Regions from separate parts of the Pseudomonas sp. T1.Ur genome, predicted to be linked through region 2. Evidence: riboswitches for the same ligand, from Rfam matches in the RefSeq annotation. Region 2 holds a riboswitch; each other region holds the start of a gene.
What was found. A riboswitch is a leader RNA that binds a small molecule or an ion and turns the genes downstream of it on or off. The one in region 2 is predicted to bind cobalamin.

Region 1: another riboswitch for cobalamin. It lies ahead of cobO (cob(I)yrinic acid a,c-diamide adenosyltransferase); the one in region 2 lies ahead of cobW (cobalamin biosynthesis protein CobW).
Region 3: another riboswitch for cobalamin. It lies ahead of M8Q45_RS14300 (CbtB domain-containing protein); the one in region 2 lies ahead of cobW (cobalamin biosynthesis protein CobW).

What each region holds. Positions count from the first base shown of each region.
Region 1 covers NZ_JAMGSN010000001.1:3,986,364-3,994,308, reverse strand. Annotated here, with positions in the region: gene M8Q45_RS17755 (AI-2E family transporter) at 1-229, shown strand, start outside; gene hda (DnaA regulatory inactivator Hda) at 544-1,248, shown strand; gene M8Q45_RS17745 (C40 family peptidase) at 1,509-2,135, shown strand; gene M8Q45_RS17740 (C40 family peptidase) at 2,302-2,835, shown strand; gene M8Q45_RS17735 (PQQ-dependent sugar dehydrogenase) at 2,915-4,225, opposite strand; gene M8Q45_RS17730 (hypothetical protein) at 4,422-5,006, opposite strand; cobalamin riboswitch at 5,166-5,452, shown strand; gene cobO (cob(I)yrinic acid a,c-diamide adenosyltransferase) at 5,533-6,144, shown strand; gene M8Q45_RS17720 (cobyrinic acid a,c-diamide synthase CobB) at 6,156-7,562, shown strand; gene bluB (5,6-dimethylbenzimidazole synthase) at 7,559-7,945, shown strand, end outside.
Region 2 covers NZ_JAMGSN010000001.1:3,116,833-3,124,777, reverse strand. Annotated here, with positions in the region: gene M8Q45_RS13770 (sugar diacid recognition domain-containing protein) at 1-270, shown strand, start outside; gene M8Q45_RS13765 (glycerate kinase) at 529-1,665, shown strand; cobalamin riboswitch at 1,826-2,051, shown strand; gene cobW (cobalamin biosynthesis protein CobW) at 2,152-3,216, shown strand; gene cobN (cobaltochelatase subunit CobN) at 3,220-6,993, shown strand; gene M8Q45_RS13750 (magnesium chelatase ATPase subunit I) at 7,236-7,945, shown strand, end outside.
Region 3 covers NZ_JAMGSN010000001.1:3,223,974-3,231,918, reverse strand. Annotated here, with positions in the region: gene nfuA (Fe-S biogenesis protein NfuA) at 1-227, shown strand, start outside; gene cobM (precorrin-4 C(11)-methyltransferase) at 1,018-1,764, opposite strand; gene M8Q45_RS14310 (cobalamin biosynthesis protein) at 1,832-2,236, opposite strand; gene M8Q45_RS14305 (CbtA family protein) at 2,233-2,928, opposite strand; gene M8Q45_RS14300 (CbtB domain-containing protein) at 2,940-3,128, opposite strand; cobalamin riboswitch at 3,227-3,447, opposite strand; partial or broken gene M8Q45_RS28630 (MCP four helix bundle domain-containing protein) at 3,612-4,382, shown strand; gene M8Q45_RS28625 (methyl-accepting chemotaxis protein) at 4,374-5,237, shown strand; gene M8Q45_RS14290 (pyridoxal phosphate-dependent aminotransferase) at 5,278-6,459, shown strand; gene M8Q45_RS14285 (response regulator) at 6,606-7,307, shown strand; gene M8Q45_RS14280 (ATP-binding protein) at 7,311-7,945, shown strand, end outside.

The DNA of each region.
Region 1 (7,945 bases), 870 kb from region 2:
ACAGGCCCTGGAAGGCATGGTACTGACGCCCTTGCTGGTAGGCGATCGCATTGGCTTGCATCCGGTGGCGGTGATCTTCGCGATCCTGGCCGGTGGCGAGTTGTTCGGTTTTACCGGGATTTTGCTGGCGCTGCCGGTGGCAGCGGTGATCATGGTGCTGGTGCGTCACGTGCACGATCTGTACAAGGATTCGGACATCTATAGCGGCGTCGAAGACCCCGACCTGTAAGGCCAAGGGCGCGCGCGGTGTCAGGGAAACTGACGCTGCGCGCCCTTGTCGCTGCAAACCTTTGATTTTCCTCGTGGTCCGGTGCATTGTGCGGTCCGCGTCACGGGTATAAACTTTGCGAACTTTACACAGAGGCCACTAGGCTTTCGTGCGAAAAGTAGCCGAGCGGCGATCAGGCAAGGCGAAAACAGGCGAGGAAGCGGAGTTGACGGGTTGTCAATGAGCATTCCGAGCCTGTTTTCAACGCAGCATGATCGTCGCGCAGGCACTTTTCGGACAAAGCCTAACGGTTCCTTGGGAACTGTTCAGTCCGCATGAAACCGATTCAGCTGCCCCTTGGTGTGCGTCTGCGTGATGACGCCACCTTCATCAACTACTATCCAGGCGCCAATGCCGCTGCACTCGGCTATGTCGAGCGGCTTTGCGAAGCCGACGCTGGCTGGACCGAGAGCCTGATCTACCTGTGGGGCAAGGATGGAGTAGGGCGCACGCATCTTCTGCAGGCCGCGTGCCTGCGATTCGAACAACTGGGCGAGCCGGCGGTTTACCTGCCACTGGCGGAACTGCTCGATCGTGGCGTTGAAATCCTCGACAACCTTGAACAATACGAACTGGTCTGCCTGGACGATCTCCAGGCCGTGGCCGGCAAGGCTGATTGGGAAGAAGCGCTGTTCCACCTGTTCAACCGGTTGCGCGACAGCGGGCGGCGCTTGTTGATCGCTGCATCCACGTCACCGCGAGAGTTGCCGGTGAAACTGGCTGACTTGAAATCCCGCCTGACCCTGGCGCTGATTTTCCAGATGCGCCCGCTCTCCGATGAAGACAAGCTGCGGGCGCTGCAACTGCGCGCTTCCCGCCGTGGCCTGCACCTGACCGATGAGGTCGGGCATTTTATCCTCACCCGTGGCACCCGCAGCATGAGCGCGTTGTTCGAGCTGCTCGAACGCCTCGACCAGGCCTCCCTCCAGGCGCAGCGCAAGCTGACTATTCCTTTTTTGAAAGAAACACTGGGCTGGTAAAAATTTTTTTGGCGAGATTTTTTGTGGCGAGGGAGCTTGCTCCCGCTCGAGTGCGAAGCGCTCGTAAAAGGGGCCGCTGCGCCCGAGGCGTCGGACCGGCCCAGCGGGAGCAAGCTCCCTCGCCACAGTTCAAAATGGGCTTAAGCGCTTAGATGTAAACGCAAAACCGAGAAGTCACATTTGCATCGATTGAATTTGCAAATGAGGACGATAGAAGGCATAGTCTCGCCATCTTTACTACTTCAGCCACGGTCGTGCCCATGCTAAATCGCTTCGCACCCCTCGTGCCTCTCGCACTCGTTACCCTGTTGTTCGGTTGCGCTGCCCACTCCCCAGTGTCCCAGCAAGCGCCACAAGCACAGGTCAAGAATTCTGTAACCGCCCAGTCTTCCTCCGTTGCGTTCCAGGAAGAAATGGCCACCGACAAAGAGCTGGCAGAGTTCGCCGGCAGCAAGCCTTATCAGCTTCCAGTGCTGGCAGACAGCATCCTGGAGCGTGGCATGTCCTTGATCGGTACTCGTTATCGTTTTGGCGGTACGTCTGAAGCCGGCTTCGATTGCAGCGGTTTCATCGGTTATCTGTTCCGCGAAGAGGCCGGCATGAACCTGCCACGTTCCACTCGCGAAATGATCAACGTGAACGCCCCACTGGTAGCACGCAATCAGCTGGAGCCCGGAGACCTGCTGTTCTTCAGCACCAACGGTCGTCGCGGTCGCGTCAGCCACGCCGGTATCTACCTGGGCGACAACCAGTTCATCCACTCCAGCAGCCGCCGCAGCGGTGGGGTGCGAATCGACAGCCTGGGCGACAGCTACTGGAGCAAGACCTTCCTCGAAGCCAAGCGCGCTCTCGCCATGGCGCCGACTGTGGTCACGGCTCGCAAGTAAGCGCACAGTTTGTAGGGCAAACTTAAAGTCTTACTTGAAGTTTGCCCCATAGCCGCTAGAATCCTTGATCATTGATTGATGGCAATCCGCCTGCGTATTACGCGGGCGGATTTGTTTCCATCTCCACGGCAGAAAAAGCCGCATCCAGATCAGGATTGTTCTGCATATGTCGACGTCGGCCCGCCTCGCTCTCATGCTTCTCGCCGCGCTGCTCAGCGCCTGTGCCAGTCGTACTCCGCCACCCGCACCCGTGCGGGCTCCGGTGGTATTCGCTCCCTCCCAACCTTCGTCCCCGGCCGCTGAAGACGTGCTGTTTCGCGCGCTGGGGCTTGTGGGAACGCCCTATCGCTGGGGTGGTAACACGCCGGATTCAGGTTTCGATTGCAGTGGCTTGATCGGCTACGTGTACCGTGACGCCGCCGGTATTTCCCTGCCGCGTTCCACCCGGGAAATGATCAGCATGCGAGCGCCGGAGGTCGGCAAGGATGCGTTGGAGACCGGCGACCTGGTTTTCTTCGCCACCAATGGCGGCTCCCAGGTCAGTCACGCCGGGATTTATGTCGGGGAGGGGCGTTTCGTCCATGCGCCGGCCACGGGCGGGACGGTCAAGTTGGACAGCCTGTCCAAGGCCTATTGGCAGAAAGCCTACCTGGGCGCCAAGCGCGTGTTGCAGCCGGAGCATCTGGCGCGTAATCCCTGACGATTAAGAAGATCGACTCTGCTGGAGAGGCTCTTGTGGTGAGGGAGCAAGCTCCCTCGCCACGGTTCGGTTCCGGTTCTTAGTTCTTCGAAACACGCCAGACCTTGTTCCCCACGTCATCCGCCACCAACAGCCCGCCCTGTTTATCAATCACCACGCCCACCGGCCGGCCCTGGGCTTTTTCGTCGGCGTTGAGAAAACCTGTCAGCACATCCACCGGTGGTCCCACCGGTTTACCTGCGCTAAACGGGACGAAGATCACTTTATAACCACTGTGGGGCTTGCGGTTCCAGGAGCCGTGCTGCCCGACGAAGGCCCCTTCGGTGAAGGGCGCGGGCAAGGTGCTGCCTTCGGCGAAGGCCAGGCCCAATGACGCCGTGTGGGGGCCGACGGCATAGTCGGGGGCGATAGCCTTGGCCACCCGCTCGGGGTTTTGTGGTTCGACCCGGATGTCCACGTTCTGCCCGTAGTAACTGTAGGGCCAACCGTAGAAACCGCCATCCTTCACCGAGGTGATGTAGTCCGGCACCAGGTCACTGCCAATCTCGTCCCGTTCGTTTACCGCGGTCCACAACGCGCCACTGCGGGGCTCCCATGCGAGGCCGTTGGGGTTGCGCAAGCCCGAGGCGAAAATGCGATGAGCGCCACTGGCCCGGTCCACCTCCCAGATCGCCGCGCGACCTTCTTCCGCCTCCATTCCATTTTCCGCAACGTTGCTGTTCGAGCCCGTGGTGACGTACAACTTGCTGCCGTCCTGGCTGGCGATCACGTTCTTGGTCCAGTGGTGGTTGAGCGTGCCGCCCGGCAAATCGACCACTTTGGTCGGCTGTGCCGTGATCTTCGTGTCGCCATCCTTATAAGGGAAGCGAATCAACCGATCAGTATCGGCCACGTACAGGTCACTGCCTACCAGTGTCATGCCGAACGGTGAGTTGAGATTTTCCAGGAAGATCGTCCGGGTTTCAGCAACGCCGTCATGGTTTGCGTCGCGCAGCAACGTAATACGGTTGGGGCTTGGCACCCCAGCGCCGGCGCGTCCCATGACTTTTTTCATGACCCAGCCACGAATGCCCTTGGCATCGTCGGGCTTGGGCGGTGCGTTGGTTTCCGCCACCAGTACATCGCCATTGGGCAGGACATAGAGCCAGCGTGGATGATCCAGCCCCTCGGCGAACGCCACGACGTCCAGGCCCTGGGCCGGGGTTGGCTTGGCGCCGTCCGGCCAGCCGACGGCTTCGGCGATATTCACCGTGGGGATCAGGGTCTTGTTCGGCTCGGGCAGTTTCGGCGACGGGCCGATGCCGTCGGAAACCTGCAAGGTGGAAGACTCGCCGCAAGCGAATAGCCCTGTAGCAAGGGCGACGATCAAAAGATGAGAGGGCTTGAGCATGCGGGCTTCCCTATGAATGCATGTGGTTATTCATAGAGAAGCGTAGACGGGGGATGGTTCAACGGTGGGTGGTCATTCAGCCAAGCGATCCTTGTGGGAGCGAGCTTGCTCGCGATAGCGGTGTGTCAGGCGACCCTGACGCAACTGATAACCCGCCATCGCGAGCAAGCTCGCTCCCACAGTTTTTTGTGTGGCGTTAACCATGGGCCTGCTTGAACAGCACCGCGACGCCAGGGTGATAGTGCCCGGTTTCGTTGCGCAACTTGCGATAGGCATAGGGAAAATACCAGGCCACCGCGCAGGTGTTTTCTTTCTGCAGGTCATCGATCATGTCCTGCAGTTCTTCCGGCGTGGCACTTTGCTGGTTTTTTTGCGGGGCGACGAACAGGCAGCCGAGCCTCAAGTCGCTGGCATAGCTGATGCGCTTGGCGTCGCTGGTGGCTTCCAGCAAGGGTTGGGTCAGGTTCAGGTTGTTGACCTTCGGCCAGCGTTGGGTCGCCTGGATGAAGGCGCGTTCATCGGTACTGGCAATCAACAGGTCGGCGCGGGCGCTGCGTTCGCCTTCTTCGTTCTGTTTGCGCGTGGACGCGTCCTGCAGCGTGACCATCTCAGCCATCCAGGCGGCGGCCGACAGCAACCCGAGGTTGGCTTTTTCATCGTGCCAATAAGGTGTGTCGTTATCGCCGCGCACGGCGTTGTAGCGGTCGATACAGTCGAACCAGCGTTCCAGTACCGGGCGCAGGAATTCCAGGTTCGGATTGCTGATGATCATGCCTTGCATGCGTTTGCCCTCTTGTTCTTGTGATATCGGGTCATGGTGTCTCTTTGATATCACTTGCCGCAGCATCACACAAGATTGACGTCAGTTTATTGATCCGGGCCAATGTCCCAGGTGATGGCCGTCGCGGCTTTAATTGACGCTCCACCCCCAACCCTCTAACCTTCGCGGCTTGTTTCAGGTGCTCTATGGCATTGCCGATAGGGTGAAACAGGGAAGCCGGTGCGTGCACACAAACCCGGCGCTGCCCCCGCAACGGTAAATGAGTCAACGCTGCGCTTGTGGCCTGTGTGGTGGGTTCGTCAGTTCAAGTTCGGATGACGCCGAAGTTGACCGACAGAACTCGCCACACAGGCCACTCACCACTGTGTCCATTGACATGGGAAGGCGCGCAGCCAGGCGTTACGCCGCTCATGAGCCCGGAGACCGGCCTGATTCATCCAACGGCATCACGGTGGGCGATGCCAGGCTCATTGCCGTCCTCTTTTTGCCCGCCCGCCGTTATCCAGTCCCAACGGAGAGCTCCCCCATGACCGACACGCCCGATCGCGACGAACGCCACCTGGCACGCATGCTGCGCAAGAAAGCCGTGATTGACGAGCGCATCGCCAACTCGCCGAACGAGTGCGGCCTGCTGCTGGTGCTGACCGGCAACGGCAAGGGCAAGAGCAGTTCGGCGTTTGGCATGCTGGCCCGGGCCATGGGCCATGGCATGCAGTGCGGCGTGGTGCAGTTCATCAAGGGGCGCAACAGCACCGGCGAGGAGCTGTTTTTCCGCCGCTTCCCGGAGCAGGTGCGCTTTCATGTCATGGGCGAAGGCTTCACCTGGGAAACCCAGGACCGCCAGCGCGACATCGCCGCCGCCGAAGCCGCCTGGGCTGTGTCGCGTCAGTTGCTCAGCGACCCGGCCATTGGCCTGGTGGTACTCGATGAACTGAACATCGCCCTCAAGCACGGCTACCTCGACCTCGATCAAGTCCTGAGCGATCTGCAAGCCCGACCGCCCATGCAGCATGTGGTGGTGACCGGTCGCGGCGCCAAGCCCGAGATGATCGAGTTGGCCGATACCGTGACCGAAATGGGCATGATCAAGCATGCGTTCCAGGCCGGCATCAAGGCGCAGAAAGGCGTCGAATTGTGAGCGATGCGCCGATGACCAGTCGCCACTGTCCGGCGGTGTTGGTCGCCGCCCCGGCGTCCGGCCAGGGCAAGACCACCGTCACCGCCGCCCTGGCACGGTTGCATCGCAACCAGGGGCGCAAGGTGCGGGTGTTCAAGTGTGGCCCCGACTTCCTCGATCCGATGATCCTTGAGCGAGCCAGTGGCGCGCCGGTCTATCAATTGGACATGTGGATGGTCGGCGAGCAGGAGAGTCGCCGACTGCTGTGGGAAGCCGCCGCGGAAGCGGACCTGATCCTGATCGAAGGCGTGATGGGACTGTTCGACGGCACGCCGTCCAGCGCCGACCTGGCGCGGCATTTCGGCGTGCCGGTACTCGCGGTGATCGACGGCACGGCCATGGCCCAGACCTTCGGCGCCTTGGCCCTGGGCCTGGCGCGTTATCAACCGGACCTGCCGTTCGCCGGGGTCTTGGCCAACCGGGTCGGGACCTTGCGTCATGCGCAGTTGCTCGAAGGCAGCCTGACCGAAGGCTTGCGTTGGTATGGCGCGTTGTCACGGGAAACCGGCATCGAATTGCCAAGCCGTCATCTCGGACTGGTCCAGGCCAGTGAGTTGAACGACCTGGACGTTCGCCTGGATGCTGCCGCCGAGGCGTTGGCCAGCAGCTGTGAAGTGGCTCTGCCGCCCAGCGTTGAGTTCGCGGCTCCGGAGGTGAGCGTTGTTGAGCCGTGGCTCGACGGTGTGCGCATCGCTGTCGCCAGGGACGAGGCGTTTGCCTTCACTTACGGCGCGAGCCTCGATCTGCTGCGGGCCATGGGCGCGCAGTTGAGTTTCTTTTCGCCGATTCACGATACCCAGTTACCCAAGGCGGACAGCCTTTACCTGCCTGGCGGTTATCCCGAACTGCACCACGTCGCCCTGGCGCTAAACGCGCCGATGCTGGCGGCGATCCGTGCCCACCATGCGGCCGGCAAGCCGCTGCTCGCCGAATGCGGCGGCATGCTGTACCTGCTTGATTCGTTGACCGACGTCGAAGGCGTCCGCGCCGAATTGCTGGGTTTGCTGGCCGGGGATGCGCAGATGCAAAAACGCCTGGCGGCCCTCGCGCTGCAATCGGTGGATTTGCCGGAAGGTTCCCTGCGCGGGCATACCTACCATCATTCGCTGACCAGCACCGGACTCGAGCCGATTGCCCGCGGGCACAGCCCCAATGGCGGGCGGGGAGCTGAGGCGGTTTTCCGACAAGGACGAATGACGGCTTCCTACGTGCATTTTTATTTTCCGTCCAATCCGAGGGCGATTGCCGCGTTGTTTGCGCCTGACCGAGAAGCCGCCTTCGCGAGCAAGCTCGCTCCCACAGGGGATCGGGTTGAGCAGGGATCTACAGCAGCACCACAATCTAATGTGGGAGCGAGCTTGCTCGCGAAGAGGCCATGACAAACACCACTTTCTCCCAGGCCGAACGCGAAGCCGTCTACCGCGCCATCGCCGAACGCCGCGACATGCGCCATTTCAGCGGCGGCACCGTCGAGCCGCCATTGCTGCGCCGCCTGCTGGAAGCCGCGCACCAGGCTCCCAGTGTCGGGCTGATGCAACCGTGGCGATTCATCCGTATCAGCAATCGCGCCTTGCGCGGTGAAATCCAGCACTTGGTGGAAGAAGAACGGATCCGCACCGCCGAAGCCTTGGGCGAGCGCAGCGACGAATTCATGAAGCTCAAGGTCGATGGCATCAACGACTGTGCCGAAGTCCTGGTGGCGGCGTTGATGGACGACCGGGAGCGGCACATTTTCGGCCGCCGGACCTTGCCGGAAATGGAT
Region 2 (7,945 bases):
GATGCGCTGGACGAGTTGTTGACCCCGTTGCGCAAAGTCATCGCCAAGGACAGCAACGGCCAACTGCTGGCTACCCTGCGAAGCTGGTGTGAACACGACGGCCAGAGCCAGGCCTGCGCCGACGCCCTGGGCATCCACCGCAACAGCCTGCGCTATCGCATGGAGCGCATTGCCGAACTCAGCGGCGTCGACCCGCTCAGGCTGGATGGGATGTTGGCGTTGTACTTGGGCGTCCAGCTGTTGCCACAGACCGTCGATACCCCCACATAACCTATGTGGGGTGCAATTGACTCATAACCCCGTGGCGAGGGAGCTTGCTCCCGCTGGGTCGCGCAGCGGCCCCAAAAAAGCGGCCGCTACGCAGCCGAGCGGGAGCAAGCTCCCTCGCCACAGATGCGCTGGCCACACGCTATGCGACCCAGCCTTTGTGAATTTGACCAATAATCCCCAGTGTCTTTTGTGCGGCGGACCGGCGTCACGGTTGCGGTCAGCTGGCAGCATGCTGTGCATCGGAACCGGAGAACAAAAATGAAAATAATCATCGCCCCCGACTCGTTCAAGGACAGCCTCAGCGCCCAGGGCGTGGCGGATGCCATCGCACAAGGGCTGGCCCAGGTCTGGCCGGACGCGCAGTTGATCAAGTGTCCAATGGCGGACGGAGGCGAGGGAACGGTGGAGGCGGTGCTTGCGGCCTGCCACGGCCAGTGGCGTGAAAACCGGGTCCGTGGCCCGCTGGGAGCCCCCGTCGAGGCCCGCTGGGGCTGGCTGGCGCAAAGCCGCACGGCAATCATTGAAATGGCTGAGGCCAGCGGTTTGCAATTGGTGCCACCGGGACAGCGCGATGCCTGTTCCAGCAGCACCTATGGCACCGGTGAGTTGATTCGCGCCGCCCTGGACGAAGGCGCCAGCCGGGTTATTTTGGCGATCGGCGGCAGCGCCACCAACGACGGTGGCGCCGGGGCGATGCAGGCCTTGGGTGTGGCGTTGCTCGACGACCAGGGCCAGCCGCTGGCGCCCGGTGGTTCGGCCTTGGACAAACTCGCGCGGATCGACCTGGGCGACCTGGATCCGCGCCTGGCCGGCGTGCGTTTCGAGATCGCCGCCGATGTCGATAACCCGCTCTGCGGCCCCCACGGCGCTTCAGCCGTGTTCGGCCCGCAGAAAGGCGCCTCCGCCGGGCAGGTGCGGCAACTGGACCGGGCGCTGGGGCACTTCGCCGAACATTGTGCCCGGGCGCTCGCCCGTGACGTTCGCGACGAACCGGGCAGCGGCGCCGCCGGGGGCCTGGGCTTCGCCGCCAAGGCGTTCCTCCAGGCGCAGTTTCGGACCGGTGTGGAAGTCGTTGCGCAGTTGACCGGCCTGGCCGATGCGATCAACGGTGCCGACCTGGTGATCACCGGTGAAGGCCGTTTCGACGCCCAGACCCTACGCGGCAAGACGCCGTTTGGCGTCGCCCGCATCGCCCGGCGCCACGGGGTGCCGGTAGTGGTCCTGGCCGGTACGCTGGGGGAGGGCTACGAAGCGCTTTATGGACACGGTATCGACGCCGCGTTTGCCCTGGCGAACGGGCCCATGACGCTGCAAGAGGCGTGCACCGAGGCGCCGCGCCTGCTGGCCGAGCGGGCCCGGGACATCGCCCGGCTCTGGCGAGTGGCGGCCCGCTGATTTTCCCTGCGGACGGTCGCCAGGACGCCCCGGTCAGCGGAGATTGCCTGCGGAGATTGACCCGCCCGCACACCCTGCGTAGCCTTGCGCCTTCGAGGTTCTTCGGCATGCGCCGAAGCTAGGGGCTGTATGAAATGTGTTCGCGCGAAGGCCAGACAAGGCGAAACGGGCGAGTGCGGATACCTTTTTTACAGAGCCTGAAGGGAACGCGGTCCAAGCCGCGGCTGCCCCCGCAACTGTGAACGGTGCTGTCTCTGCAAGGCCACTGTGCATGCCCTGTTACAACGGGCGCACGGGAAGGCGCAGAAAATTGCCAGCCCAGGCTTTGGATAAAGGCCTGCCTGGCCCGCCGTCAGCCAGGAGACCTGCCTCGACAACAGATTCTCACTACAACCGGGCGGGGTGATCCGGTGGCGAAATCTTCCGCGCACGCCTGTGCCTGCGGTTGTCGTCCCGTTTGCCCGCCACCTTGCCAAAGGGCATCCGATGAAAACACTGGCCAAACTCCCCGTCACCATCGTCACCGGTTTCCTCGGCTCGGGTAAGACCACCTTGCTGCGGCACATGCTCGACAACGCCCAGGGCCGACGTATCGCGGTCATCGTCAACGAATTCGGCGAACTGGGCATCGACGGCGAGATCCTCAAGCAGTGCTCCATCGGATGCACCGAAGAAGAAGCCAACGGCCGCGTCTATGAACTGGCCAACGGCTGCCTGTGCTGCACCGTGCAAGAAGAGTTCTTCCCGGTGATGCGCGAACTGGTAGCCCGTCGCGGCGACCTTGATCACATCCTCATTGAAACCTCCGGCCTGGCCTTGCCCAAGCCGCTGGTCCAGGCGTTCCAGTGGCCGGAAATCCGCAGCGCCTGCACCGTCGATGCGGTGATCACCGTGGTCGATAGCCCGGCCGTCGCCGCCGGCACCTTCGCCGCATTCCCGGACAAGGTCGATGCCCAGCGCAAGCTGGACCCGAACCTGGACCATGAATCGCCGCTGCACGAGCTGTTCGCCGATCAACTGGCAAGCGCCGACCTGGTGATCCTCAACAAAGCCGACCTGATCAACCCTGAAGACCTGGCAAAAGTCCGCCTGGAAGTCGCCGAAGAACTGCCGCCAGCGGTCAAGATCATCGAAGCCAGCAGCGGTCGCCTGCCACTGGACGTGCTGATCGGCCTGGGCGCCGGTTCCGAAGAGCACATCGACAGCCGCCACAGCCATCACGACCACCACCATGACGGCGATGACGACGACCACGATCACGATGCCTTCGATTCGATTTCCATCGAACTGCCCCAGGCTGACGAAAGCCTGCTGCTGGACGCGCTGACGCAACTGGTGGTCCAGCACGACGTGCTGCGGGTCAAGGGCTTCGCGGCGATCCCGAACAAACCGATGCGCCTGCTGATCCAAGGCGTCGGCACGCGCTTCGACAAGCACTTCGACCGCCAGTGGAGCGCCGACGAAGCACGCGTGACCCGGTTGGTGCTGATCGGCCAGGCGCTGGACGCCGGGCGGCTCGAAGCGCAGTTGCGCGCCGCCCTCAGCGTGTAAGCCATGCACCTGCTCAGGACCCAGCCCGGCGGTTTCGTGTCGGATGACAACATCGCCGACCTCGGGCAAACCCCCGCCGAACTGGTGGTCCTGTGCAGCGGCGATTCCAGCCTGGCGCTGCTGGCCGAAGCGGCGCGGCAGTTGCCGGACGACTACCCGCAGTTCCGCCTCGCCAACCCGATGCAGGTGCAGAACCACGCGTCGGTGGATCTGTATGTCGAAGACGTGCTGCAACACGCCAAGGTCATCTTGCTGTCGCTGCACGGCGGCATCGGCTATTGGCGCTACGGCATCGAGCGACTGATGGAACTGGCCGGACGCGGGGTGAAGCTGATCCTGGTGCCGGGGGATGACCGTCCAGATCCGGAGCTCAGCGACTTGAGCAATGTGCCTGTCGAAGATCGCGACCGGCTCTGGCAGTTTCTTCGCCAGGGTGGATTGGAAAACGCCCTGAACCTGTTCCGTCACCTCGGCAGCCAATGGTTTGGCCGCGACTATTCGTGGGGCGAGCCCCAGCCCCTGGCACGCACGGCGATCTATCACCCGAAAAAAACCAACGCGACCCTGGATGATTGGCGGGCCGACTGGCAGGCCGGCGAACCGGTGGCGGCGCTGTTGTTTTATCGCTCGCACCTGCAAGCCGCGAACACCGCGTTCATCGATGTGTTCTGCCAGCGCCTGCAGGCGGCGGGGCTCAATCCTTTGCCGATCGCCGTGGCGAGCCTCAAGGAACCCGGGTGCCTGGCCCAGGTGGAAGACTGGCTGGACGAGGTGGCGGCCGGGGTGATTCTCAACACCACCGGCTTCGCCCAATCCAGTCCCGAGGCCCCGCACCTGCGGCCGTTTCGCCGCGATATCCCGGTGATCCAGGCGATCTGCGCCCAGGACAACGAACCCGGCTGGCGCGCCAGCGAACAAGGCCTGGGGCCGCGGGACCTGGCGATGCACATCGCCTTGCCGGAACTGGACGGGCGGATCATCAGCCGGCCCATCAGTTTCAAGGACCTGGCCTGGCGCAGTGAGCGCAGCCAAAGCGACGTGGTGTGCTACCGGGCCGTGCCCGAGCGCATGGATTTTGTCGCCGCACTGGCCCGGCGCTGGACCACCCTGGCGCGCCTGCCCAACGGCGAAAAACGTGTGGCGCTGATCCTCGCCAACTACCCGACCCGGGACGGGCGCATCGGCAACGGCGTTGGCCTGGACACGCCGGCGGCGGCGCTGAATATCCTGCGGGCGATGCAGGCCGAAGGGTATCCGCTGTCCGCGGAACTGCCGGCCAGTGGTACCGCGTTGATCCAGCAATTGCTCGGCGGCGTCACTAACGACCTGGACAGCCTCGACCTGCGGCCCTGCCATCAGAGCCTGGCGCTGGACGCGTACCAGGCAATGTTCGACGCGCTGCCCGAGGCCAATCGCCACGCGGTGCTCGCGCGTTGGGGCGCGCCCGAGCAGGACCCGATGTTCCGCGACGGTCGCTTGATGATCGCCGGCCTGCGCCTGGGCCTGACGTTCGTCGGCATCCAGCCGGCGCGGGGCTACCAGGTCGATCCGAGCGCGGTGTACCACGACCCGGACCTGGTGCCGCCCCACGGTTACCTGGCGTTCTATTTCTGGTTGCGCCACGCCTATGGCACTCACGCTGTCATCCACGTCGGCAAGCACGGCAACCTCGAATGGCTGCCGGGCAAGGGCGTCGGGCTTTCGGAGAGCTGTTGGCCCGACGTGCTGCTGGGACCGCTGCCGAACATCTATCCGTTCATCGTCAACGACCCGGGCGAGGGCGCCCAGGCCAAGCGTCGCGCCCAGGCGGTGATCATCGACCACTTGATGCCACCGTTGACCCGCGCCGAAACCTACGGGCCGCTGCGTAACCTGGAGCTGCTGGCCGACGAATACTACGAGGCGCAACTGCTCGATCCGCGCCGCGCCAGGGAATTGCAACGGGATATCCTGGCCCTGGTGCGCGAGACGCATATCGATCGCGAGCTGCAACTCGACGCCGGCCTCGACAGCGACGCCGACGCGGCGATCTGGCTGCCGCGCCTGGACACCTACCTGTGCGACTTGAAGGAGTCGCAGATCCGCGACGGCCTGCACATCTTTGGCGAGTCGCCCGGTGGACGGCTGCGCATCGACACCTTGCTGGCGCTGTTGCGCATTCCCCGTGGCGACGGCAAGGGCGCCCAATCGAGCCTGCTTCGCGCGCTGGCGAAGGCGTTCGGGTTGGGTTTCGATCCGCTCGATTGTGCCTTGGCCGAGCCTTGGACCGGCGAGCGTCCCGAGGCGTTGCGCGACATCAGTGACGAGCCTTGGCGCACCGTCGGCGATAGCCGTGAGCGCCTGGAGCTGTTCGCCGGACGATTGATCGAGCAAGCCTTGGACGGCGAGGTCGAGCTGCTCGACGCGCCGGGTTGGGAGACGGTGCACAACATCATCGATCACCTGCGCGCCGTCGTCGCGCCGCGCCTGGACGCCTGCGGCCCGGCGGAGATGCGCGGGTTGCTCGATGCCCTGGACGGGCGCTTCGTACCGGCCGGCCCCAGTGGCGCACCGAGTCGCGGACGCCTGGATGTGCTGCCCACCGGGCGCAACTTCTTCTCCGTCGATGTGCGCAACCTGCCCACCACCACCGCGTGGCGCATCGGTTTCCAGTCGGCGAACCTGATCCTCGAACGGCACCTGCAAGACCATGGCGATCACCTGCGCCGACTCGGCCTGTCGGTGTGGGGCACCGCCACCATGCGTACCGGCGGCGACGACATTGCCCAGGCGATGGCGCTGATGGGCGTGCGTCCGGTCTGGGCCACGGGCAGCCAGCGGGTGGATGATTTCGAAATTTTGCCGCTGAGCCTGCTGGACCGCCCTCGGGTCGATGTGACGTTGCGGGTTTCCGGATTCTTCCGGGACGCCTTCGCCAACCTGATCCGCTTGTTCGACGCGGCGGTGCAGGCCGTTGCGGCCCTGGATGAGCCCGACGACCTGAACCCGCTGGCGGCCAAGGTCCGCGCCGAGCGCGAAGCCCTGCTGCAATCGGGCTTGCCCCCGGAAGACGCGGCGCGCCAGGCCGGCTGGCGGATCTTCGGCGCCAAGCCCGGCGCCTATGGCGCGGGCGTGCAGGGGGCAATCGACGGTCGGCTCTGGCAGAGCCGCGAAGACCTCGCCGAGGTCTACCTCAACTGGGGCGGCTACGCCTATGGCGCGGGTGACGAGGGCACCGCGGCGAGGGCGCAATTCTCCAGGCGACTGAGCCAGGTGCAAGCGGTGCTGCAGAACCAGGACAACCGTGAGCACGACCTGCTCGACTCCAACGATTACTACCAATTCCAGGGTGGCATGCTCGCTGCCGTGGAAACCCTCAGTGGTGAAGCCGCCGCCAGTTACCACGGCGATCACAGCCAGCCGGACCTGCCGAAGATCCGCACGCTGAAGGAAGAACTCAACCGGGTCATTCGTTCCCGCGCGGCCAATCCGAAGTGGATCGACGGGGTCAAGCGCCACGGCTACAAAGGCGCGTTCGAACTGGCGGCGACGGTGGACAATCTGTTCGCCTTCGACGCCACCACCCGGTTGATCGATGACCACCAGTACGCCTTGCTGGCCGATGCCTATCTCCTCGATCCGCATACCCGGGATTTCGTCCGCCAGCACAACCCCGACGCCCTGCGGGACATGACCGAGCGAATGCTCGAAGCGCAGCAGCGGGGGATGTGGCAGGAACCGGGGGATTATCGCGAGGCGCTGGAAAACCTGCTGTTGGACATTGAAGAAGATGGCTGACTTATCGCTGGCCGATGGGCTCTCGTGGCGAGGGCGCTTGCTCCCGCTCGGCCCCGTAGGAGCTGCCGAGTGCAACGAGGCTGCGATCTCTTGATCTTCGGTTTGAAACTCAAGCGCCGCGCGAAAGATCGCAGCCTCGCTTCGCTCGGCAGCTCCTACACAGCGCCTACACATTTTTTGCGACCCAGCGGGAGCAAGCTTCCTCGCCACAGGGACCTCCTTACACTCATGAGATATCTCATATGACCGACACCCCCCATTTCCCCCTCGCCGCCGTGGTCGGCGCCGATGCGTTGAAACTGGCCCTGTGCCTGGCGGCGATCGATCCGAAGATCGGCGGCGTGTTGATCGAAGGCCCGCGCGGGATGGCCAAGTCCACCCTGGCCCGGGGCCTGGCGGATCTGTTGGCCAGCGGCCAGTTCGTGACCTTGCCCCTGGGCGCCACCGAAGAACGGCTGGTCGGCACCCTCGACCTGGGCGCGGCGTTGGGGGAAGGGCGTGCACAGTTTTCTCCCGGGGTGCTGGCCAAGGCCGACGGTGGCGTGCTGTACGTCGATGAAGTGAACCTGCTGCCGGATCATCTGGTGGATCTGCTGCTCGACGTCGCCGCCAGCGGTACCAACCTGATCGAACGCGACGGCATTTCCCACCGGCATCCGGCGCGTTTCGTGTTGATCGGTACGATGAACCCGGAAGAAGGCGAGCTGCGTCCGCAACTGCTCGACCGCTTCGGCCTCAACGTGGCCCTGGACGGCCACACCGCCCCGGCCGAGCGCGGGCAGATCATCCGTCGGCGGTTGGATTTCGACAGTGATCCGACGGCATTTTGCGCCGAGTGGGAGCCAGCCCAGCAACGGTTGCGTGAACGCTGCGAACAGGCCCGCACGGGCTTGGCCCAGATCCCCCTGGATGACACGGCGCTGGGGCAGATCACCGAGCGTTGCTTTGCCGC
Region 3 (7,945 bases), 110 kb from region 2:
CCGAAATCAACCCGGGGCTGGCCAGCCACGGCGGCCAGGTGTCGCTGATCGACGTGGTGGAAGATGGCATCGCCGTGCTCCAGTTCGGCGGCGGCTGCCAGGGCTGCGGCCAGGCCGACGTGACCTTGAAGGAAGGCATCGAGCGCACGTTGCTCGAGCGCATCCCGGAACTCAAGGGCGTGCGCGACGTGACCGACCACACGCAGAAAGAAAACGCCTACTACTGATAGGTGTTCGCTGCGCGCAAAACACTGTGGCGAGGGAGCTTGCTCCCGCTCGATTGCGTAGCAATCGCAAGGCAACCCCGCGTTCTCCGTGATGGACGCGTGAGTCGCCGGGGGACCGCTTCGCGGTCCAGCGGGAGCAAGCTCCCTCGCCACAAAAGCTTCTGCGATCAGTTCGTGTCCTGTGGGCTCCGGGCAGTGATCGCGATTCCCGTCGGCACCGCTAATCAATGTGGGCAGTGATCGCGATTCCCGTTGGCACCGCTAATCAATGTGGGAGCGGGTTTACCCGCGAAGGGGCCGGCCCATCCAGCATCATCGCTGGCTGACCCACCGCTTTCGCGAGCAAGCTCGCTCCCACAAGGGATCCGGGCAGTGATCGCGATTCCCGTTGGCACCGCTAATCAATGTGGGAGCGAGCCTGCTCGCGAAGGGGCCAACTCATCCAGCACCATCACCGGCTGACCCACCGCTTTCGCGAGCAAGCTCGCTCCCACAAGGGATCCGGGCAGTGATCGCGATTCCCGTTGGCACCGCTAATCAATGTGGGAGCGGGTTTACCCGCGAAGGGGCCGGCCCATCCAGCATCATCGCTGGCTGACCCACCGCTTTCGCGAGCAGGCTCGCTCCCACAAGGGCTCCGGGCAGTGATCGCGATTCCCGTTGGCACCGCTAATCAATGTGGGAGCGGGTTTACCCGCGAAGGGGCCGGCCCATCCAGCATCATCGCTGGCTGACCCACCGCTTTCGCGAGCAAGCTCGCTCCCACAAGGGATCCGGGGCTGCCGCCAGGTCAAGGTCTGTAGAGATGCGCATGCCCGGCGCGGTACAGCGATGATTCGCTGAACACATCATTGCCCAGCACGCGTCCCACCAGGATCAATGCCGTACGCCTGAAGCCCTTGGCCTGTACCTTCCCGGCGATGTCCTCCAGCGTCCCCACCACCCAATCCTGATCCGGCCACGTCGCCCGGTGAATCACCGCAATCGGACAATCCGCGCCGTAGTGGGGCAGGAGCTCGTCTACTATCTTTTCCAGATGGTTGACCCCCAAGTGAATCGACAGGGTCGCCCCGTGTTGTGCCAGGCTGACCAGCTCTTCCCCTGTGGGCATTGCGGTTTTGTCCGCGTAACGGGTCAGGATCACGCTCTGCGACACGTCCGGCAAGGTCAACTCGGCACCCAGCAGGGCGGCGCAGGCTGAGGTGGCGGTTACGCCGGGGATGATTTCGAAAGGAATGTCCAGCTCCCGCAGGCAGCGGATCTGCTCGCCGATGGCGCCATAAAGGCTCGGATCGCCGGAGTGCACCCGCGCCACGTCCTGGCCTTTGAGGTGGGCAGTCTTGATCAGATCAACAATCTGCTCCAGATGCAGCTCGGCACTGTTGATCACTTGTTCGGCGCAGTGGCCGTCCAGCACGGCTGCCGGCACCAGGGAGCCCGCGTAGATGATCACGGCGCAACTGCGAATCAGCCGCTGGCCCTTGACGGTGATCAGTTCCGGGTCGCCGGGACCGGCGCCGATGAAGAAGACGGTCATGACCGGTTTCCTGTTGAGTGGGGGGTGCATGAGCAGCGCTCATGATTCCAGCGGCGATTATCAAGCGTTACGAGGTAACCGCCAATGCTAGCGTGGCTTGTGCAGCCTTCTGGCGGGTAACCAGCAAGCTCGCGGGGGAGGTGCCCAATCGGTCGGCCAGGGCCAGGGCGGCGCTTTCGGCGATGCCGTGGCAGCCCGTACGCTCAAAGGCGATTTCGGACAGATGGCTGAGCCGTGTTTGATAGCCAGCCAGTTCCCCGGCACTGAAGCACGTCAGCGGTAACGACAATTGCCCGGCCAGTTCCAACAGCCCGGGTTCGTCACGCTTGAGATCGATGCTGGCCAATGCCCGCACGTGATCGAGCGCAATGCCATGGGCCTGCAAGGTCTGGTCAAGCAATGCCCGCAACGCACTGGCCGGGCAACCGCGCTGGCAGCCGAGGCCGACCACCAGGATCGGCCCGTTGCTCATGCGTCGTGGTGGGCCTGGGCGCCACGGCGAAACAGCCAGGCGCTGATCAGGCCCAAGGCGAGCCAGAATGCAACGTTGGTCAATTGCGAGGCGAGTTTGAATTCAGTTTCCAGCGCCTCGGGGGCCAGCATGGAATGCACGTCCGGCTGCGGTGCGCCGATGACATGGGGAATCAGCAAGGTCGCAAGGCCCAACACTTTCAACAGCCAATGCCGACCGAAGACCATCAGCGCGATGCCCACCGCCGTGGACGCTGCCGTGCCGATCCACCACATCTGCCGCTGGGCCAGATCCGCCGCTGCCGTGCCGGGCAATTCCGGTGGCAGGCCGAGGGTCGGTGCCAGGACGAAGGTGGCGTAGCCGGCCAGGCCCCAAAGCAATCCCTGGGATGTACGGGTCGGCGTGCGCAAGGTGTACAGGCCCGCCAGCATCAGCGCGAAACCCACCGCGACGACAAGGTTGCCGCCCGTCGTGGACAGCACGCGCTGCCAGCCGTCTTCCGGCTCCCAGGCTTCGGCGTCATGGGTATGTGCAGCCCCTGCGGCATGTTCATGGACCTCGGTCGCCGGCGCCTTCTCGAAGGTTTCCGCCTGGAGGATCAGCGGCGATACCCAGAGACTTTGCAGCAGGGTCAACAGCAGGGCGGCCAGGAGCCCGCTGAAACCAGCGGTTTGCGCGATACGCTTGATCATGTCGGCAGCACTCAGTGGCACGGGAACGCGGCGCTATGACGTGTGTCATGGGCTGCGTTGTGCACCGCTTCGATGTGGGAGAAACCGGCGAAATAGACCAGGCCCGCGCCGAGGATCGAGGCGAGGACCGCCGCGCCCAGTCGCTGGCTCAGGGTGACGGTGGTGCTGGTGGTGCGGGCGGTGCTGCTGATGGTCGACATGGCGCTTCCCTCTGGTCTGTCAGCGGGCGGATCGAGCGCAATGAAAACCCAGGCGAAGGCTCGCCGGGATTCGAACAGCGCCCGCCCACCGCGGGTTTGTTGAAAATGAGTCATGGGCCGGTCTCCGGGCTCACGAGGGACAGGGCCTGAGCCGTGCCTGAAAGCGTCACCTTCCCATGCGCATGCACAGTGGATTCGACGCTTCGCTCGCTTACCGTTGCGGGGGCAGCACCGGACTGACGTGGCCTTGAAGTAAAGCACACGATTCACCGGTTTCCCGTTTCACCCTGTGAAGGGCACCCAAACTGGCGCACAGGAGACCATGGGCGAGGGCGGGGCGTCAATTGAACACGCCGGGAATATATTTCATCGTCGTCCTGCAAAAAGCCTCAAGCCCAGCCGATAACGGGGTAGGCGTACACACAATTATCCCAATCGATACGCTGGCGGCATGGACGCTCGACCCACCACCGAGGTCTTCCCATGTCCCTACGTAGCTTGAACATCGCCCCCCGAGCCTTTCTCGGCTTTGCCGTCATTGCGCTATTGGTCGTTGTGCTCGGCGTGTTCGCCGCCAATCGCATGTCCGTCATTCGCCAGGCTTCGTTGGACATGGAGCAGACCCAGGTCCCCAGCGTTGGCTATCTCGCCAATGTGATGGAAAACGTACTGCGCATGCGTATCCTCTCGTTTCGCATATTGGTGAACCGTGACCCGGCCAGCCTGAAAGAGGCCGAGGTTCGCATTGGCGTGCTGGTGGAAAAGCTGCACAAGGCCAACAACAGCTATGCGGCGTTGCCGGCTACTGCGGAAGAAACCGAACTGTACAAAACCTTTTCCGCAACGCTTGAAAAATACCTACAGGCCCAGCAGGAAATGCTGGAGCTGTCGCGTCAGGACAAAATCGATCAACTGCGTACCCACATCAATACACGGATCAAGGAAGGCACCGACCTGATGGGTGAGCAACTCAACAAGCTCATCGCGATCAACGTAACCGGCGCCGGCGAAGCATCGGCCAAGGCCGGCGAGCACTACGACAGCGCAATCACAGGCATCATCATCGTCTCGGTCATCGCCGCGCTCGCCACCGTGGTACTGGCCCTTTTGCTGACTCGCAGCATCGTCACCCCCCTGAACCGGGCCCTCGAAGCGGCCCGGACCATCGCCGGAGGCAATCTGGTCACAGTTATCGACGACGATGGCAAGGACGAACCCGCCCGGTTGCTCCAGGCGCTCGCAGCGATGCAGGGCAGCCTGCGCCAGACCATCGAGCAGATCGCCGGCTCCGCCACCCAGCTGGGCGCCGCCGCCGAAGAGCTGAGCGCCGTCACCCAGGAATCTTCCCGGGGATTGCAACAACAGCACAATGAAATCGAGCAGGCGGCCACCGCCGTCAATGAGATGACCGCCGCCGTCGAAGAAGTCGCCCGCAACGCCGTGTCGACTTCCGAGGCGTCGAACCAGTCGACCCAGGCCGCCCATGAGGGCCGTACACGGGTGGTGGAAACCGTCGACGCGATCCAGACCATGACCCACGATGTGCAAGCCACCGCCTCGATGATCGAGGGCTTGGCAGTCCAGGGCCGCGACATTGGCAAGGTGCTGGACGTGATCCGCGCCATCGCCGAACAGACCAACCTGCTGGCCCTCAACGCGGCCATCGAAGCCGCCCGCGCCGGGGAGGCCGGACGCGGTTTCGCGGTGGTGGCCGACGAAGTCCGGGCCTTGGCCCATCGCACCGCACAATCGACCCAGGAAATCGAAAAAATGGTCGCGGGCATCCAGAACGGCACCGGCCAAGCCGTGCAGTCTATGCAGCAAAGCAACCAGCGCACCCAGAGCACCCTGGAACTGGCCCGGGCCGCTGGCGTGGCGCTGGAGCAAATCACTCAGTCAATCCACCAGATCAACGAGCGCAACCTGGTCATTGCCAGCGCCTCCGAAGAACAGGCCCAAGTCTCTCGCGAAGTGGATCGCAACCTGATGAACATCCGCGACCTGGCGACCCAGTCCGCCAGCGGCGCGCAACAGACCAGCGACGCCACCCATGAACTGTCGCGCCTGGCGGTGGGGTTGAATGCGGCGGTGGCGCGTTTTGTGATTTGAGATAGGGTTGAGGCTGGACACCGCGCTCACAGGAGATTCCATGCGCTTTTCAGCCTTGACCCAACGCATCGCCGGTGACGGCGCCGCCGCCTGGGAAATCCATGACCGGGCGCTGGCCATGCGCGAGGAGGGCAGGGAAATCCTCTTGCTCTCGGTGGGCGATCCGGATTTCGACACGCCGCCCGCCATCGTCGAGGCCGCTGTCGCCAGCTTGCGGGCCGGCGATACCCACTACTCGGATACGCGAGGCTTGCACTCGTTGCGCGCCAGCATCGCCCGGCGGCATCAACAGCGCTGCGGCCAGCCGGTGGGCGCCGGGCACGTCACGGTGCTGCCCGGTGCGCAATGTGCCGTCTATGCGGTCGCGCAATGCCTGCTCGATCCCGGCGACGAAGTGATCGTCGCCGAGCCGATGTACGTCACCTACGAAGCGGTCTTCGGCGCCTGCGGAGCGAAAGTCGTGCCGGTGCCGGTGAGTCCCGAAAACGGCTTCCGCGTCCAGTCGAACGACGTCGCCCGGCTGATCACCCCACGCACCCGCGCCATGCTCCTCAACAGCCCGAACAACCCCTCCGGCGCCAGCCTGCCGTTGTCCACTTGGCAGGCCTTGGCGCATCTGTGCATCGAGCATGACCTGTGGTTGATCAGCGACGAGGTCTACAGCGACCTGCTCTACGAAGGCGAGCACATCAGCCCGGCCGGCCTGCCGGGAATGGCCGAGCGCACCGTGACCCTCAACAGTTTGTCCAAGTCCCACGCCATGACCGGCTGGCGAATCGGCTGGGCGATCGGCCCCGAACCCTTGGCCCAGCACTTGGCGAACCTGTCGCTGTGCATGCTGTTCGGCTTGCCGGACTTCGTCCAGCGCGCCGCCCAGGTTGCCCTTGAACGAGATCTGCCGGAAGTGGCGCAGATGCGCGAGGAGTATCGCCAACGCCGGGACTTGGTCTGTGCGCTGCTGGAGGGTTGCCCATGCCTCAAGCCTGTGCGGCCCGATGGTGGCATGTTTGTGATGGTTGACGTACGCGAGACGGGTCTGGGTGCCCAGGCGTTTGCCGAACGGCTGCTCGACGGGTATGGCGTGTCGGTACTGGCGGGGGAGGCGTTTGGACAGAGTGCGGCGGGGCATATTCGGATCGGGCTGGTGGTGGGACGGGGGGAGCTGGCGCAGGCGTGTCAACGGATTGTCCTATGTGCAACACGATCATTGCGAGATGCCTGAGGCTTCCGTGGTTTGTAGGTGTGGTGAAAAATCTGAAAAACATGTCGCTCGCGATAGGTAGGCGGTGTGTGAAATTGTGTAAGGGTTTTGCTCATGGCCGGGTGAGGGCGTATATCCTTGGCGGCTTGAGATTTCCGGACCCACCCATGCCCAACATCCTCCTCGTCGAAGACGACGCCGCCCTTTGCGAACTGATCGCCAGCTACCTGGAGCGCAACGGCTATCAAGTCAGCGTGCTCAACCGCGGCGATCACGTGCGTGAACGGGCGCGGGCCAATCCGCCGGACCTGGTGATTCTCGACCTGATGCTGCCCGGGCTGGACGGCTTGCAGGTCTGCCGCCTGCTGCGGGCCGATTCGGCGACCCTGCCGATCCTGATGCTTACGGCGCGCGATGACAGCCATGATCAGGTCCTGGGCCTGGAGATGGGCGCCGATGACTACGTCACCAAGCCCTGCGAGCCTCGGGTATTGTTGGCCCGGGTCCGTACCTTGCTGCGGCGCAGCAGCTTGACCGAGCCGCAGACCGTCAATGACCGCATTGTCATGGGCAACCTGTGCATCGATCTGTCCGAGCGCACGGTGACCTGGCGCGGCGAAGGGGTGGAATTGTCCAGCGGCGAGTACAACCTGTTGGTGGTGCTGGCCCGTCATTCTGGCGAGGTTTTGAGCCGCGACCAGATCCTGCAGCGCCTACGGGGTATCGAGTTCAACGGCACCGATCGCTCGGTGGACGTGGCCATTTCCAAGTTGCGGCGCAAGTTCGACGACAACGCCGGCGAAGCGCGCAAGATCAAGACCGTGTGGGGCAAGGGCTATCTGTTCAGCCGTTCCGAGTGGGAATGCTGACCGATGTGGAAGCTGCTGATTCGCCTCTATCTCGTCACCATCGTCTCCTACAGCGCGGCGATCTACCTGATGCCGGAACTGGTGATCCGTCTGTTCCATGAGCGTTTCCAGGCGTACAACCTCGACTATTCCCGTGGCCTGCAGACCTTGATCGTCAAGCAGTTCCGCGCCGTCCCCCGCGAGCAATGGCCGGCGCTGGCGGCGCAGATGGACAAGGAATTCGAGCCGTTGCGCATCGAGCTGGCGGCCACCGAGGACGCTGGTTTCACCATGACCGAGCAAGCGCGCCTCAAGCGCGGTGACAATGTGGTGCGCATCGGCGATTGGGGCTGGCGAACCCTGGCGGCGGCGCCTTTGGACGAGCGCACGGCGGTGAAGATGGTGGTTCCGCCGGATCCGGCGGACGTCAGCTGGCTGTACTGGAGCATCAATGTGCTGATCGGCGCGACGATGCTGGCCTGCCTGCTGCTCTGGCTGCGGCCGCACTGGCGGGATCTGGAGCGGCTCAAGCGCACGGCCGAGCGTTTCGGCAAGGGGCATTTAAGTGAGCGTACCAAGATCGCGCCGCGTTCCAACATCGGCAGCCTGGCCCATGTGTTCGACACCATGGCCGGCGACATCGAAAACCTGCTGAACCA